Regions from separate parts of the Plantibacter flavus genome, predicted to be linked through region 2. Evidence: riboswitches for the same ligand, from Rfam matches in the RefSeq annotation. Region 2 holds a riboswitch; the other holds the start of a gene.
The links. A riboswitch is a leader RNA that binds a small molecule or an ion and turns the genes downstream of it on or off. The one in region 2 is predicted to bind thiamine pyrophosphate.

Region 1: linked by a shared signal. The riboswitch ahead of thiM (hydroxyethylthiazole kinase) and the one ahead of BWO91_RS20215 (ECF transporter S component) in region 2 are both predicted to bind thiamine pyrophosphate.

What each region holds. Positions count from the first base shown of each region.
Region 1 covers NZ_CP019402.1:3,563,100-3,569,554, reverse strand. The annotation lists gene BWO91_RS16395 (carboxypeptidase regulatory-like domain-containing protein) at 1-1,572, shown strand, start outside; gene BWO91_RS16390 (CDP-alcohol phosphatidyltransferase family protein) at 1,677-2,954, shown strand; gene BWO91_RS16385 (HAD family hydrolase) at 3,035-3,718, shown strand; gene BWO91_RS16380 (DUF1622 domain-containing protein) at 3,729-4,250, opposite strand; TPP riboswitch at 4,311-4,411, shown strand; gene thiM (hydroxyethylthiazole kinase) at 4,403-5,254, shown strand; gene thiE (thiamine phosphate synthase) at 5,251-5,961, shown strand; gene BWO91_RS16370 (bifunctional hydroxymethylpyrimidine kinase/phosphomethylpyrimidine kinase) at 5,958-6,455, shown strand, end outside.
Region 2 covers NZ_CP019402.1:1,776,056-1,782,510, reverse strand. The annotation lists gene BWO91_RS08390 (energy-coupling factor transporter transmembrane component T family protein) at 1-58, opposite strand, end outside; gene BWO91_RS08385 (ABC transporter ATP-binding protein) at 55-1,452, opposite strand; gene BWO91_RS20215 (ECF transporter S component) at 1,539-2,129, opposite strand; TPP riboswitch at 2,205-2,313, opposite strand; gene BWO91_RS08375 (hypothetical protein) at 2,364-2,693, opposite strand; gene dinB (DNA polymerase IV) at 2,703-4,001, opposite strand; gene BWO91_RS08365 (acyltransferase family protein) at 4,084-5,409, shown strand; gene BWO91_RS08360 (hypothetical protein) at 5,380-5,976, opposite strand; gene gatB (Asp-tRNA(Asn)/Glu-tRNA(Gln) amidotransferase subunit GatB) at 6,092-6,455, opposite strand, start outside.

The sequences.
Region 1 (6,455 bases), 1.8 Mb from region 2:
CAGCGGTCGGGCGCGCCCGTCTACCAGGCGTGGTTCGCGTCGATCGCGCGTGATGTGACCGGCACGGTGACCGACCAGACCGCGGGCCCGCTGGACGGCGTCGGCGTCCGGCTCATCGACCGCGACGGCCGGGTGGTGGCGTCGACCACGACCGCGGGTGGCGGCACGTACACCTTCGCCGGCTACTTCGCGACCGACGGCTACACGGTGCAGCTCGTCCCGCCGACCGGCAAGATCGCCGTCGGTCCTGCACGTGCCGCGGTTGACCTCACGGACACGGACGCCGTCGCGGACTTCACCGTCCGCGACATCGTGCCCGTCGCCGTGTCGGGGACCGCGCTCGACACGGACGGCGTCCCGATCGTCGGTGCCACCGTCACCATCGTCGGTGTCGGCAGCGTCACCACCGACACCGACGGGAACTACCTCTTCGACACCGTGCCGGTCGGCGACCACTCGGTGGTCATCACGCCACCGTCCGGGTACGCGGTCCAGACCGCACCGGCGTCGTTCACCGTGCCGGTCGGCAGCGGGACGCCCATCACCGAGCAGGACTTCGTGCTCGTCGCGAACCCCAGCCTCGGCGGCGTGGTCAGCTCCGGCGGGGTCGGTGTGGCCGGCGTCACCGTGAGCGTCGACGGTCCGAACGGTGTCGAGCGCGCCGTCACGGCCGCCGACGGTTCCTACCGCTTCCCGCTCCTGCCCGCCGGGTCCTACGAGGTCTCGGTCGTCGCCCCCGAGGGGTACGTCGTCTCCGGAACCGCAACCCGGGCGGAGGAGCTCGCCGGCGCCGATCTGGACGCGGTCGACTTCGAGCTCGCTCGGCTCGGCACCGTCATCGGCGACGTCCGGACGGACACCGGGGCCCCGGTGCCCGCCGCGACGGTCACGGTGACGACGCCGGGCGGCCCGGTCGCCCTGACGACGACGGCCGAGGGGTCCTACGGGCTCGCCGACCTGGCGCCGGGCAGCTACGAGGTCACGCTGACCGTCCCGGTCGGGTACTCCGTGCCCGCGGGTGGCGCCACGACCGCCACCGTCGTCGTCGGCACCGACGGCGCTGTCCAGACGGTGCCCACCTTCGTGCTCGTCGCCGACGCCGTGCTCGGCGGCCTCGCCGGAACGGTCGAGACGGACGCCGGTGCTCCGATCGCGGACGTGACCGTGACCGTCGAGACCCCGGCCGGCCCGGTCGACATCACGACTGACGCCGACGGCGCCTATGGCCTCGACGGACTCGCGCCCGGCTCCTACGAGGTGTCCGTGGCGGTCCCGGCGGGCTACACCGCCGAGGGGGCCACCACGGCGACCGCGGTCGTCGCCGCAGACGGTTCCGAGGTCTCGGTGCCGGCCTTCGTCCTCGTTCCCGACGCCGTCGTGCCCGTGCCGTCGGCGAATCCGAGCGACCCCGCCGTTCCGGGCAACTCGGGTCGCCTGCCCTCGACCGGTGCGGACGCGATGCCGTGGATCGTCGCTGCCGGAGCGCTCTTCGTGCTCGGCGCCGCCGGTGTCGTCACCGCGGCCGTCCTGCGTCGTCGACGCGCGAATCGGGACGAACTGTCCGGCGAATGACCGTTTGAACGACCTCTCGGGGATGGGAGGGCGCGGCTCGTCCGTAGACTTGGGCGAGCCGCGCCCCACCCAGGAGTGCGGATCGCACTGCTGAACGGGGATCCGTGGACATCATCGGGTGGGTGAACGACGCCGCGACGGCGCTGCCTGATCCGCTGATCTGGCTCCTCGGGCTCCTGTTCACGACCGCCGAATCCGGCCTCTGGCTCGGCCTCGTCGTCCCCGGTGAACCGGTGGTGCTCCTCCTCTCGGCCATGCTCGACTCCGCCCCCGGCGCCCTCGTGCTGTTCCTCGCGGTCGCCCTCGGCGGGTCGCTCGGGGACCAGCTCGGCTACCTCGTCGGTCGTCGTTCCGGTGGTCGTCTCCGTGACTCGGCCGTCATCCGGCGCCTCGGTGTCGACGGCTGGGACCGCGCGGTCGAGGCGCTCGAGCGACGCGGGGCCCAGGCCGTCTTCCTCACCCGGCTCGTGCCCGTGCTCCGATGCCTGACACCGACCGCCGCGGGGGTCGCCGGCGTGCCCTACCGGTCGTTCCTCGCGGCATCCCTGCTGGGCTCCCTCCTCTGGTCCGCCGTCTACGTCGGCGTCGGCTCCCTCGTCCGTGCCACGCTCGACACGGTCCGCCAGTACCTCGGTGCCACCGGCTGGGTGCTGCTGTTCGCGCTCGTCGTGGTGGTCACGATCGCCGCGATCGCCCGATTCCGCCGCGGTGCCGCGATCCCCGGTGACGAGGCGATGATCCCGGTGACGCTGCACGAGAAGACGCCGCTCGCGCGCCTCCGGACGCAGCTGTTCTCCGACGACGACTGGAAGAACCTGCCGAACGCGATCACGGCGGGACGTATCGTCCTCCTACCGGTCTTCGCCGCCCTCGTGATCACCGGCTCCTACTGGGCCGCGCTCGTCGTCGGTGCGGTCGTGTTCCTGAGCGACGTCGCCGACGGACAGATCGCGCGCCGCATGGGCACGGTCTCCGCGCTCGGCACCTGGCTCGACGGGGTCGCCGACCGCCTGACCGTGGTCGTGGTCGCCGCGTCGTTCGCCATCGCGCAGATCATCCCATGGCAGGTGTTCGTGGTCATGATCGTCCCCGACCTCCTGCTCGCGTTCGTCGCCGTCGTCGCGTTCCGCGGGACGCCGGAGGTGCCGGTGAGCATCGCCGGCAAGATCCGGACGGTGTTCCTCTTCGTCGGCTTCTTCGCGCTGCTCACGGGCCTCGCGCTCGGCGGCGGGGATCCGGCGTCGGCGCTGTACCGGGTCTTCGGCGGGGTCGGCTTCGTGGCGATCCTGCTCGGACTCCTCGGCCACTTCGTCGCGGCGACCCAGTATGCGCGACGCATGGTCGTCACCTGGCAGCGACAGGGCGTCCGCGCGGCCCGCTGAGCACCGCGCCGACCATCGTCGGAGGCCCCCACCGGATGGCACACGGCCACAGCGCAGGCGGCGTCGTTTAGGCTCGGAGCATGCCAGTCGACTATCCGGACCTCGTCATCTTCGACTGCGACGGCACCCTCGTCGACACGGAACGCATCTCCGTCCGGGTGAACCTGCAGCTCCTCAACGAGGTCGGCGGCGACTACACCGAGGCGGAGGTGCGGGAGCTCTTCGTCGGCGCCTCACTCGAGACGTACGCGACGCTGGTCGAGCAGCGCCTCGGGAAGCCGCTCGAGGCCGACTGGATCCAGCGCTGGAGCGACATGTTCCGCGGCATCTGCGAACGTGAGCTCGAGGCCGTCGACGGGGTCGTCGACGCCCTCGACGGTATCGCTGCGACCGGGGTGCCGCTGTGCGTCGCCTCGAACGGGATGCTGCACGACGTCGTCCGCAACCTCGGGCAGGTGGGCATCCACGACCGCTTCGACGGGCGCATCTTCAGCGCGACCGACGTCGCCGTCGGCAAGCCCGCACCCGACCTCTTCCTGCACGCCGCCGCCGACTTCGACACGGCCCCCGAGCGGTGCGCGGTCGTCGAGGACAGCGTCGTCGGCGTCCTGGCTGCCCGTGCGGCCGGCATGACGGTCTACGCCTACGCCGGCGGCATGACGCCCGCCGAGCGGCTCATCGGCGACGGCACCCACGTCTTCGACGACATGCGCCTGCTGCCCGACCTCATCCGCGACACCTGGGCGGCCTCCGCGGCACGCTAGCCGTGCCGCGCTAGCTGCGACTGCGGAGCTCCGGGAAGCCGTCCTCGTCGTCGGGGATCGGCTGCGCCGCGACCGTCGGTGCCGGCGTCGCATCGGACGGTTCGAGATCCTGGGCCGAGGCGTCCTGCTCCTCGGCGCGACGTCGGGTGCGTTCGCCGCCGCGCTTGACCGCGCGGTCGAACAACTGCGGGCCGGTCGTCGCCAGGCGCCTCCAGGGGAGGGTGCCCTCGATCTCGATCTGCAGGGAGAAGCTCAGCAGGGTGCGGATGACGACGATGATCGCGAGGACGAGCGCGTCGGTCAGCGACGGCGTCGACGTGACCGTCTTCACGAGGTCTGCGGCCACGAGGATCTCCAGCCCGAGCAGGATGACCGAGCCGATCGTCTCCCGCAGCATCCGGAAGGCCCGAGCGCCGTCGCGCGTGCTCCACCACAGGCGGGCCGAGAGGGTGACGGCGATCACGAAGCCCACGACCATCGCCCCGACACCGGCGACCTCGAAGACGATGGTGACCAGCTCGAAGAAGTCCATCCCTCCATCATCCTCGCCCGCCCGCTGGACGGGAAGCCGGGCCGACCCGCTAGGGTGGTCGCGAGTGACACGGGGTGCCGATCCCACGACGATCGGCTGAGAACACACCCGTCGAACCTGATCTCGTTAGTCCGAGCGAAGGGATGTCGCGAATGAGCGTTCGCACACCGCAGCAGTCCGCCCACCCGTCCACCGACGACTCGTCCGTCGGCGAGTTCGCGAGCGCGTCCGGGGACCTCCTCGAGCGCCTGCGAGAGCACACGCCGCTCGTCCAATCGATCACGAACGCCGTGGTGACGAACTTCACCGCGAACGTCCTGCTCGCCATCGGCGCCGCCCCGGCGATGACCGACATCCCCACCGAAGCCGGGCCGTTCGCCCGCATCGCCTCCGGGGTGCTCCTCAATCTCGGGACGCCGCAGGCGGAGCAGCGCGAGGCGATGGTCGAGGCCGCCTCCGCCGCGAACGACGCCGGCACACCGTGGGTGCTCGACCCCGTGGCCGTCGGCTTCCTACCGGTGCGCACGGCGCTCGCCGCCGACCTCCTCGACCTCCGGCCGACGATCGTCCGCGGCAACGCCAGCGAGATCATCGCCCTCGCCGGACTGGGCGCCGGCGGTCGCGGGGTCGACAGCACCGACTCGGTCGACAGCGCGATCGAGGCGGCCACCGCGATCGCCCGCACCTCGGGCGCCGTCGTCGCGATCTCCGGCCCGACGGACGTCATCACCGACGGTGAGCGCATCGTCCGCTGCTCGAACGGGCACGCCTGGCTCACCCTCGTGACGGGCGGCGGCTGTGCCCTTGGTGCCGTACTCGCCGCCTTCGCCTCACTCGACGACGACCGGTTGCTGACGACGGTCGCGGCGACCACCGCGTACACGGTCGCCGCGCAGCTTGCGGCTGCGGAGAGCCGCGGCCCCGGCTCCTTCGCTCCCGCCTTCCTCGACCGCCTCCACCTCCTCGACGCCGACACCGTCCGCAGCCTGGCGGTGATCGCGTGAGCGCCTCGACCACCGCGGACCGGGTCCTCGCGGCCCGTTCGCACGCCGAGCTCGTGCGCCGCGGCATCGCCACCTACCTCGTCACGGACGCCTCGGCCAGCGGGGATCGCGGTGTCCTCGACGTCGTGCGCCGAGCCGTCGACGGCGGGGTGACCGCGGTCCAGCTGCGGGAGAAGACCGCGTCGGCGCGAGCGCTGTTCGACCTGACCGTGCGTGCGGCGGAGGTCGTCGCCGGTCGGGCGCTGCTCCTCGTCGACGACCGGGTGGACGTCTTCCTCGCGGCCCGTTCCGCCGGTGCCGTCGTCCACGGCGTCCACGTGGGTCAGAGCGATCTCCCGGTCGACGCCGTGCGTCGTATCGTGGGGCAGGCCGCCGTCGTGGGACTGACGGCGAACACCCCGGCGCACCTCGACGCGGTCGCAGCGCTGTCACCCGGGACGGTCGACTACCTGGGCGTCGGCGTCATCCGCCCGACGACGACGAAGCCGGACCACCCGGCGCCGCTCGGCGTGGAGGGGTTCGCCGCGATCGCCGCCGCGACCCCGCTCCCGTGCGTCGCCATCGGTGGGGTGTCACTGGACGACACGGTCGAGCTCCACGCCGCCGGTGCCGGTGGTCTCGCCGTCGTCTCCGCCATCTGCGCCGCCGACGATCCGGCGGCCGCCGCCCGGGCGTTCCGCAGCGCCTGGACCGAGGTCTCGGCATGAGCGCCGTGGAACCGTCGACGACGCCGGAGTCGTCGAACTCGAACCGGGTGCACGGTCGACGACCCGTCACGATCCGCGAGACACCCCGGGTGCTGAGCATCGCCGGGACCGACCCGACCGGTGGTGCCGGGATCCAGGCCGATCTCAAGAGCATCGCCGCGAACGGCGGATACGGCATGGCGGTCGTCACCGCGCTCGTCGCGCAGAACACCCGGGGCGTCCGGTCCGTGCACACCCCGCCGGTCGGGTTCCTCCGCGAGCAGTTGGACGCGGTCGCGGACGACGTGGTGATCGACGCGGTCAAGATCGGGATGCTGGGCGATGTCGCGATCATCGACACCGTGTCGAGCTGGCTGCAGGAGACCGAGACCGGACCCGTCGTCCTCGACCCGGTGATGGTGGCGACGAGCGGCGACCGTCTCCTCCACCGCGACGCCGAAGCGGCCATGCGCGCGCTCCTGCCGCACGTCGACCTCGTGACCCCGAACCTGCCG
Region 2 (6,455 bases):
CGAGCGGCGGTCGATGGTGCAGCACCGTCGAGCGCTCCGCTGCCGTGAGGCTCGTCATGCGGCCCGCCTCCGGAGCTCCGGCGGTTCGAGGAGGATGCGATGGTCGCCCAGATGCTCGACGACCCCCGCGTCATGCGTGACGGAGACGATCGTCGCGCCGCGTTCGAGCTCGTGCTGCAGCAGGCGGACGAGTGACAACCACGTGCGTCGATCCTGCCCGAACGTCGGTTCGTCGAGGACCATGACCGCCGGCCGGGCGGCGAGGACGGTGGCCACCGACAACCGGCGCTTCTGACCGCCCGAGAGACTGAACGGGTTCGCCTCGGCGAGACGACCGAGACCGAGCGCATCGAGGATCTCGGAGACCCGCTCATCGATGGCGGTCCGGGACCAGCGGAGGGCCTGCAGGCCGACACCGAGCTCGTTCCGCACGGTCGATGAGACGAACTGGTGCTCGGGATCCTGGAAGACCGTCCCGATGCGCGTGAGCAACTCGGTCGACTTCCAGCGGATCGGCCGGGATCCCAGCCTGCCGGCGAGCTGCGGAGCGGCGGTCACCGTCCCCGTGATCTCCGGCAGCAGTCCCGCCAGCGTGAGCGCGAGCGTGGACTTCCCCGCGCCGTTGGGGCCGACGATGACGGTCGCCGCGCCTTCGGGCACCGCGAGCCCCAGGTGCTCCTGCACCGGCTGCTTCCGCGTTCGACCGATCGCCAGGTCGTCGGTCGTGATGACCGCCGCTGACGGGCCGGACACCGGACGAGGGGCCAACCCCAGCGGGACGCCCGGCACCCAGACGCCCGCATCGGCCAGGCGCCGCCCGACGTCGTCGAGGACGAGGTCGGGTGGCCCGTCGGCGAGGACACCGCCGTCGGCGTCGAGCACGACGACCCTGGTCATCAGCTCGCGCCAGACGTCGACGCGGTGTTCGATGACGACCAGGGTGGACGAACCGTCATCGACCAGCCGAGCGACGGCGTCCCGCACCTCGGCCACCCCGGCCGGGTCGAGGTTCGCGGTCGGTTCGTCGAGCAGGAGGAGCGAGGGCTGCATGGCGAGTACGCCGGCGAGGGCCAGCCGCTGTTTCTGACCGCCGGACAGCGCCGAGGTCGAGTGGTCCAGCGGCAGGTCCAGTCCGACGGCCTCCAGCGAGGCGTCGACGCGGCGCCAGATCTCCTCGCGCTCGATGCCGAGGTTCTCGCAGCCGAAGGCGACGTCGTCGCCGACCTTGGACAGGATCACCTGCGAGTCGGGATCCTGCAGCACGAGCCCGATGCGACCCCTCGCTCGTTCAGGCGGAACGCCGTCCACGAGGAGCGAGCCGTGGGACTCCCCCTCGTCCGCTCCGCCGAGCACGCCGGCCAGTGCGTGGATCAGCGTCGACTTGCCGGCACCGGACGCCCCCAGCAGGAGGACCCGCTCGCCCGGTTCGATCACGAGGTCGAGGTCGCTCACCGCCCAGGCCTTCCGACCGGCATGCCGCCACCCCCAGTCCCGCGCGACGACGCGCGCCGGACCGGTCGCAGCCGCTCCCGGCACAATCAGACCTCGCGCCGAGCGTCCCGCCCCGACGCGAACCGACTGAGCGCTCCGGTCGACGCGAGTGCCCTGACGAGTGCCCAGCCGACGACACCGGCGAGGATCGCGCCCGAGACGAGCAGCGAACCGAGGTAGATCGCGTTGAACTCGACACCCTTCTCGAGGTTGCCCGACATGACGAGTTCGAGGAGCCACGCGCCGGCCCCGGCACCGGCCCCGGCGAGGATCGCCGGAACGAGGCCGAAGCGCTTGTACGCGAACGCCGCGAACACCAGCTCGGCACCGAGGCCCTGAGCGAGCCCGGAGTACACCGTCGTGATGCCCCATGCGTTGCCGATGAGGGCGGAGACGATCGCCCCGATGGTCTCGACGAGGAGGGCAGCGCCGGGCTTCCGGATGATGAGTCCGCCGAGCACCCCGCCGAGGAGCCAGATCCCGACGGCGATCCCGCCGAAACCGGGCGTGACGGCGCTGGCACCCGCGTACCAGAGTGATCCGAGCGTGTTCCACGCCCAGAAGATGAGGCCGGTCGCGACGCCGAGTACGGCGACCACGACGATGTCGACGACCCTCCAGCGCAAGGTCCGCGACACAGCGCGTTCAGAGGGTGATACCTTAGTCGATGCTGACACGATACGTGCCCTTCCTGTAGACGGAAAAGAGCACGGGATAGCGAGAAATGGTCTCCCTGCGCTGGCATGATCCAGATCAGGTTCGACGGTCGAAGGCGAATACCTTCCTCTCAGCCCGGTTCACCGGACTCCCGTGGTGGCACGAGTCTAACCCCTGCCGTGCGCGGTCGCACGACAGGGGTTGGACGGAGGGGGCTACTTCTTGAGAGCCTTGATGAGGCCGGCGAGCGCCTTGCCGCTCACCCAGATGAACGGGATCGCGACGGCGATCAGCGAGATGAGGTTCGGGTCGAAACGGAGACCCTCGTCGGTCTTGATGTAGGCACCGACGGGGATGGAGACGCCACCGCCGCCACCGCCGCTCGGGGCGTCGTCGCCGTCGCCCTCGGAGCCGCCGCCGAAGCCGTAGTACGTCAGCGCGACGGGCACGAGCTTCGTCCCGTCGATGTCCTGCTGCTCCCCATAGGCCGCGGTCACGCCGAGCCCCTTCGCCTGTTCTGCCAGCTTCTCCACGAGATTCGTCATACGGCGAGGCTATCGCTCGGCATCTCCCGGTCCAAGGGGTTGATCCGTGCTCCCAGCACCCTGCGAGTCTCCGCGACTGCCGAGTCCGCGACGCCTCGGCTTGCCGAGGAGGGAGGCGGGGGCGATCGCGAGATCGCCGAACCGGCTTGCGACCCGGTCGATCGTCTGCTCGGCTTCACGCCACTCCTCGTCCGGGTCCCAGAGCCCGGCACCGGCCTCATCGGCCGGGACGAGCTGGTCGACCTTCACCCCCACGAGGCGCACGAGGCGTCCGCCGCGATCGAGGTCGTCGAACAGCGAGGCCGCTTCGTCGTACACCCGCCGGCCCACGTTCGTGGCCTCGCCGATGGTGCGCGACCGGGTGACGACGCTGAAGTCCGCATAGCGCACGCGGATGCTGATCGTCCGGCCGGCGTAGCCGCCCTTCCGGAGTCGGATCGCGACGAGGCCGGCGAGGTTCAGCAGTTCGCGCTTGAGGATGGTCGGGTCGGAGACGTCGGTCGGGAAGGTCACCTCGTGGCTGACGCTCTTCTCGCGACGTGCCAGCTCGATGCCGCGCGGATCGATCCCGTTCGCGAGCTCGAGGAGTCGGCGACCGGAGGCTTCACCGACCGCGCGCTGGAGCATCGACAGCGGGGTGGAGGCGAGCTGACCGATGGTCCGGATGCCCCGGTTCGTCAGCTGCTCCTCCGTCCGACCACCGACGCCCCACAGTGCACCGACCGGCAACGGGTGGAGGAACGCCAGGGTCTCGTCGGCCGGCACGACCAGCAGACCGTCGGGCTTGGACAGGCCGGAGGCGAGCTTCGCGACGTACTTCGTCGCCGCCAGGCCCACCGAGCACGGCAAGCCGGTCGCGTCGAGGACCCGTTGCTTCACGAGCGCGGCGATCGTCCGCGGGCTCCCGAGCAACCGGACCGCGCCGGAGACGTCGAGGAAGGCCTCGTCGATGCTCAGGGGTTCGACGAGCGGTGTGACCGACTCGAACACCTCCATCACCCGGTCGGAGTACTCGCGGTACCGGCCGTGGTGGGGCGGCAGCACGACGGCGCTCGGACAGAGCCGCATCGCCTGGGACACCGGCATCGCCGCGCGCACGCCGTACCGGCGAGCCTCGTAACTGGCGGAGGTGACGACCGACCGCCCCTCCTTGTTGCCGACGATGATCGGCAGACCGCGCAGCTCGGGCCGTTCCAAGAGCTCGACCGAGACGAAGAACGCGTCCATGTCGACATGGAGGATGGGGGTACCGCTGTCGTCGGCATCGTGCGCCGAGACGCGACGAGACGCTCCATCCTGCCGACTCATGCCTCCATTGTCGCAGTCGCCTCCGACACGCTCTCCACAAGGGCCGAGGCGGGAGTGTCCGGCGACGCTAGGCTGTCCGGCGATGAGCACGCGAACGCGGACCGGGTCGGCCCCGGCGGTCCCAGACCTCTCCGGGCGGGACCTCGCCCTTGACCTCGTGCGCGTCGCCTGCGTCGTCACGGTGGTCGTCGTCCACCTCCTGATGGTCGCCGTGGCGGTCGAGCCGGACGGCGCGATCGGCATCTCCCGGGCGCTCGAGCAGCAGCCGTGGTTCGACACGGGCACCTGGTTCGGCCAGATCATGCCGCTGTTCTTCATCGTGGGCGGCTTCGCGACGATCACCGGCTGGCGCAGCACCGTCAGACGTGGTGGCGGGACCAGCGACTTCCTCCGGTCCCGGGTGTTCCGACTCGCCCTGCCGACGATCCCGGTCCTGCTCTTCCTCGCCGCAGGGCTGTGGCTCGCCGGGGCGCTCGGTGTCGACCCCGCCATCATCGAGGCCGTCGCCGCAGGCGTCGGGTCCCCGCTCTGGTTCCTGGCCGCCTACCTGCTGTGCCAGGCGGTCGCGCCCTTCCTGGCCACCTGGCACGACCGCCACCCCGTCCTGACCTGTGCGGCCCTGCTGGCCGGCGTGATCCTCGTCGACGTCGTCCGGTACTCGACCGGCCTCCTGGGCATCGGTCTCGTCAACCTGGTGTTCGTCTGGCCGCTGCTGCAGCAGTTCGGGTTCTTCTTGGCCGATGGTCGTCTCCGCACCGTCCCTCGCCTCGTCCTCGTGGCCGTGGTGCTCGTCTCCTACGGTGCGCTCGTGCCGATCACGACCTGGCTGCCGTACTCGACCAGCATGCTCGGCAACCTCAACCCACCGACCCTCCCCCTCGTCGTCCTCGGCGTCGGGCAGCTCGCCCTGCTCGCCCTGGTGCACCCGCTGCTCACGGCGATCATGCGGACCCGCGCCGCGCGAGCCGTCGTCTTCCTCATCGGGTCCCGGCTGATGACGGTGTACCTCTGGCATCTCCCCCTGATCATCGCGGTCGCCGGTCTCCAGCTCGCCCTCGGCATCCCCTTCGCGGAACCGCTGAGCGCGGCATGGTGGTGGACCCGACCGGTCGTGCTGCTCGTCGTCGCGGTCCTGCTCGCGGGCGTCGGCACACTCCTCGGCCGCGTCGAGCACCCCCGCAAGCTGCGCCTCGACCCCGAGCGCAAGCCAACGCACGTCGCCGTGTGGATCGCTCTCGCGAGCGCCTTCATCATGCCCTTCGCGGAGATCTCCCACCCGCTCACCGCCGCGATGGCGGCTGCCGGCGCTGTCGGCTCGATCATCGCGGTCGTGCTCCTGAACCCGACCCGTCGGCCGGTCGAGCGCGTCGCAAGCGGATCAGACCAGGCCGTGGACCAGCGGCCGTAGCCATTCGCGAAAGGCCTCCCGGTCGTCCCGGAGCGACTCACTGACCACGATCGTGTCGGGCGCGACCACCCAGGCCCCCGGTCGGCAGATCGGGAGCACCTCGAGGTCCAACCGGAACGAGCTGGATTGCCGACGCAACTCGAACTGGCGCTCGCGGATGAGTTCGTAGACGTCGGTGAGACGGCTCGGCGATCGACCTGCGAGTGCGCGTTCGTACTCACGGATCCGAGCCGACGCCCATCGGTGCGCCTCGTCGTACGCCCGGTAGGCGAGCTCCTGCAGGTCGAGGGCTCGATCGAACACCTCGAAGTGTGGTGGACGGACCTCGGCCATGAAGAGGCGCGTGTCGCGACGAGCGATCCCGGTCCACCAGCCGTCGAATTGGACCGCGAGCGCGTCGAGGTCGAGGCCGGCGACGTCGATCCGCTCCAGCCCCGGCGTGACGGCGGGAAGCTGCGCGACGCATCGCTCCCCGAGCCCTGCCATGTCGCGGAACGCGAGCGCCAGCATGAGGGCCATCGGAGCGTCTTCCGTGACCTGCCACCGCATGGTGCCTTCGACCAGCATGGCGGAAGTGTATGCCGGGCCAGCAGTCGGCACCAGGGCTTCCCCTGGCCGACGACATCGGGCCCGTGCCGCCGTCGTTGACGCTGGCACGGGCCCGATGGTGCAGGAGTGACCGCTACTGCGAGGCGCGTTCCAGGACGAGTTCGCGCACACGTGCCGCATCGGCCTGTCCGCGCATCGCCTTCATCACGGCGCCGATGACCGCGCCGGCCGCCTGGACCTTGCCGTCGCGGATCTTGGCGAGGACGTCAGGCTGAGCGGCCAGTGCCTCGTCGATGGCGGCGATCAGCGGACCGTCGTCGGACACGAGCGCGAGACCGCGAGCGTCGATGACCTCCTGAGGAGTGCCCTCCCCGTCGATGACGCCCTCGAGCACCTGGCGCGCGAGCTTGTCGTTGAGCGTTCCGTCCTCGACGAGCGCAGCGAGTGCCGCGACGTGCTCGGGCGACACGAGGCTGGTCGCCTCGACGTCGCGCTGG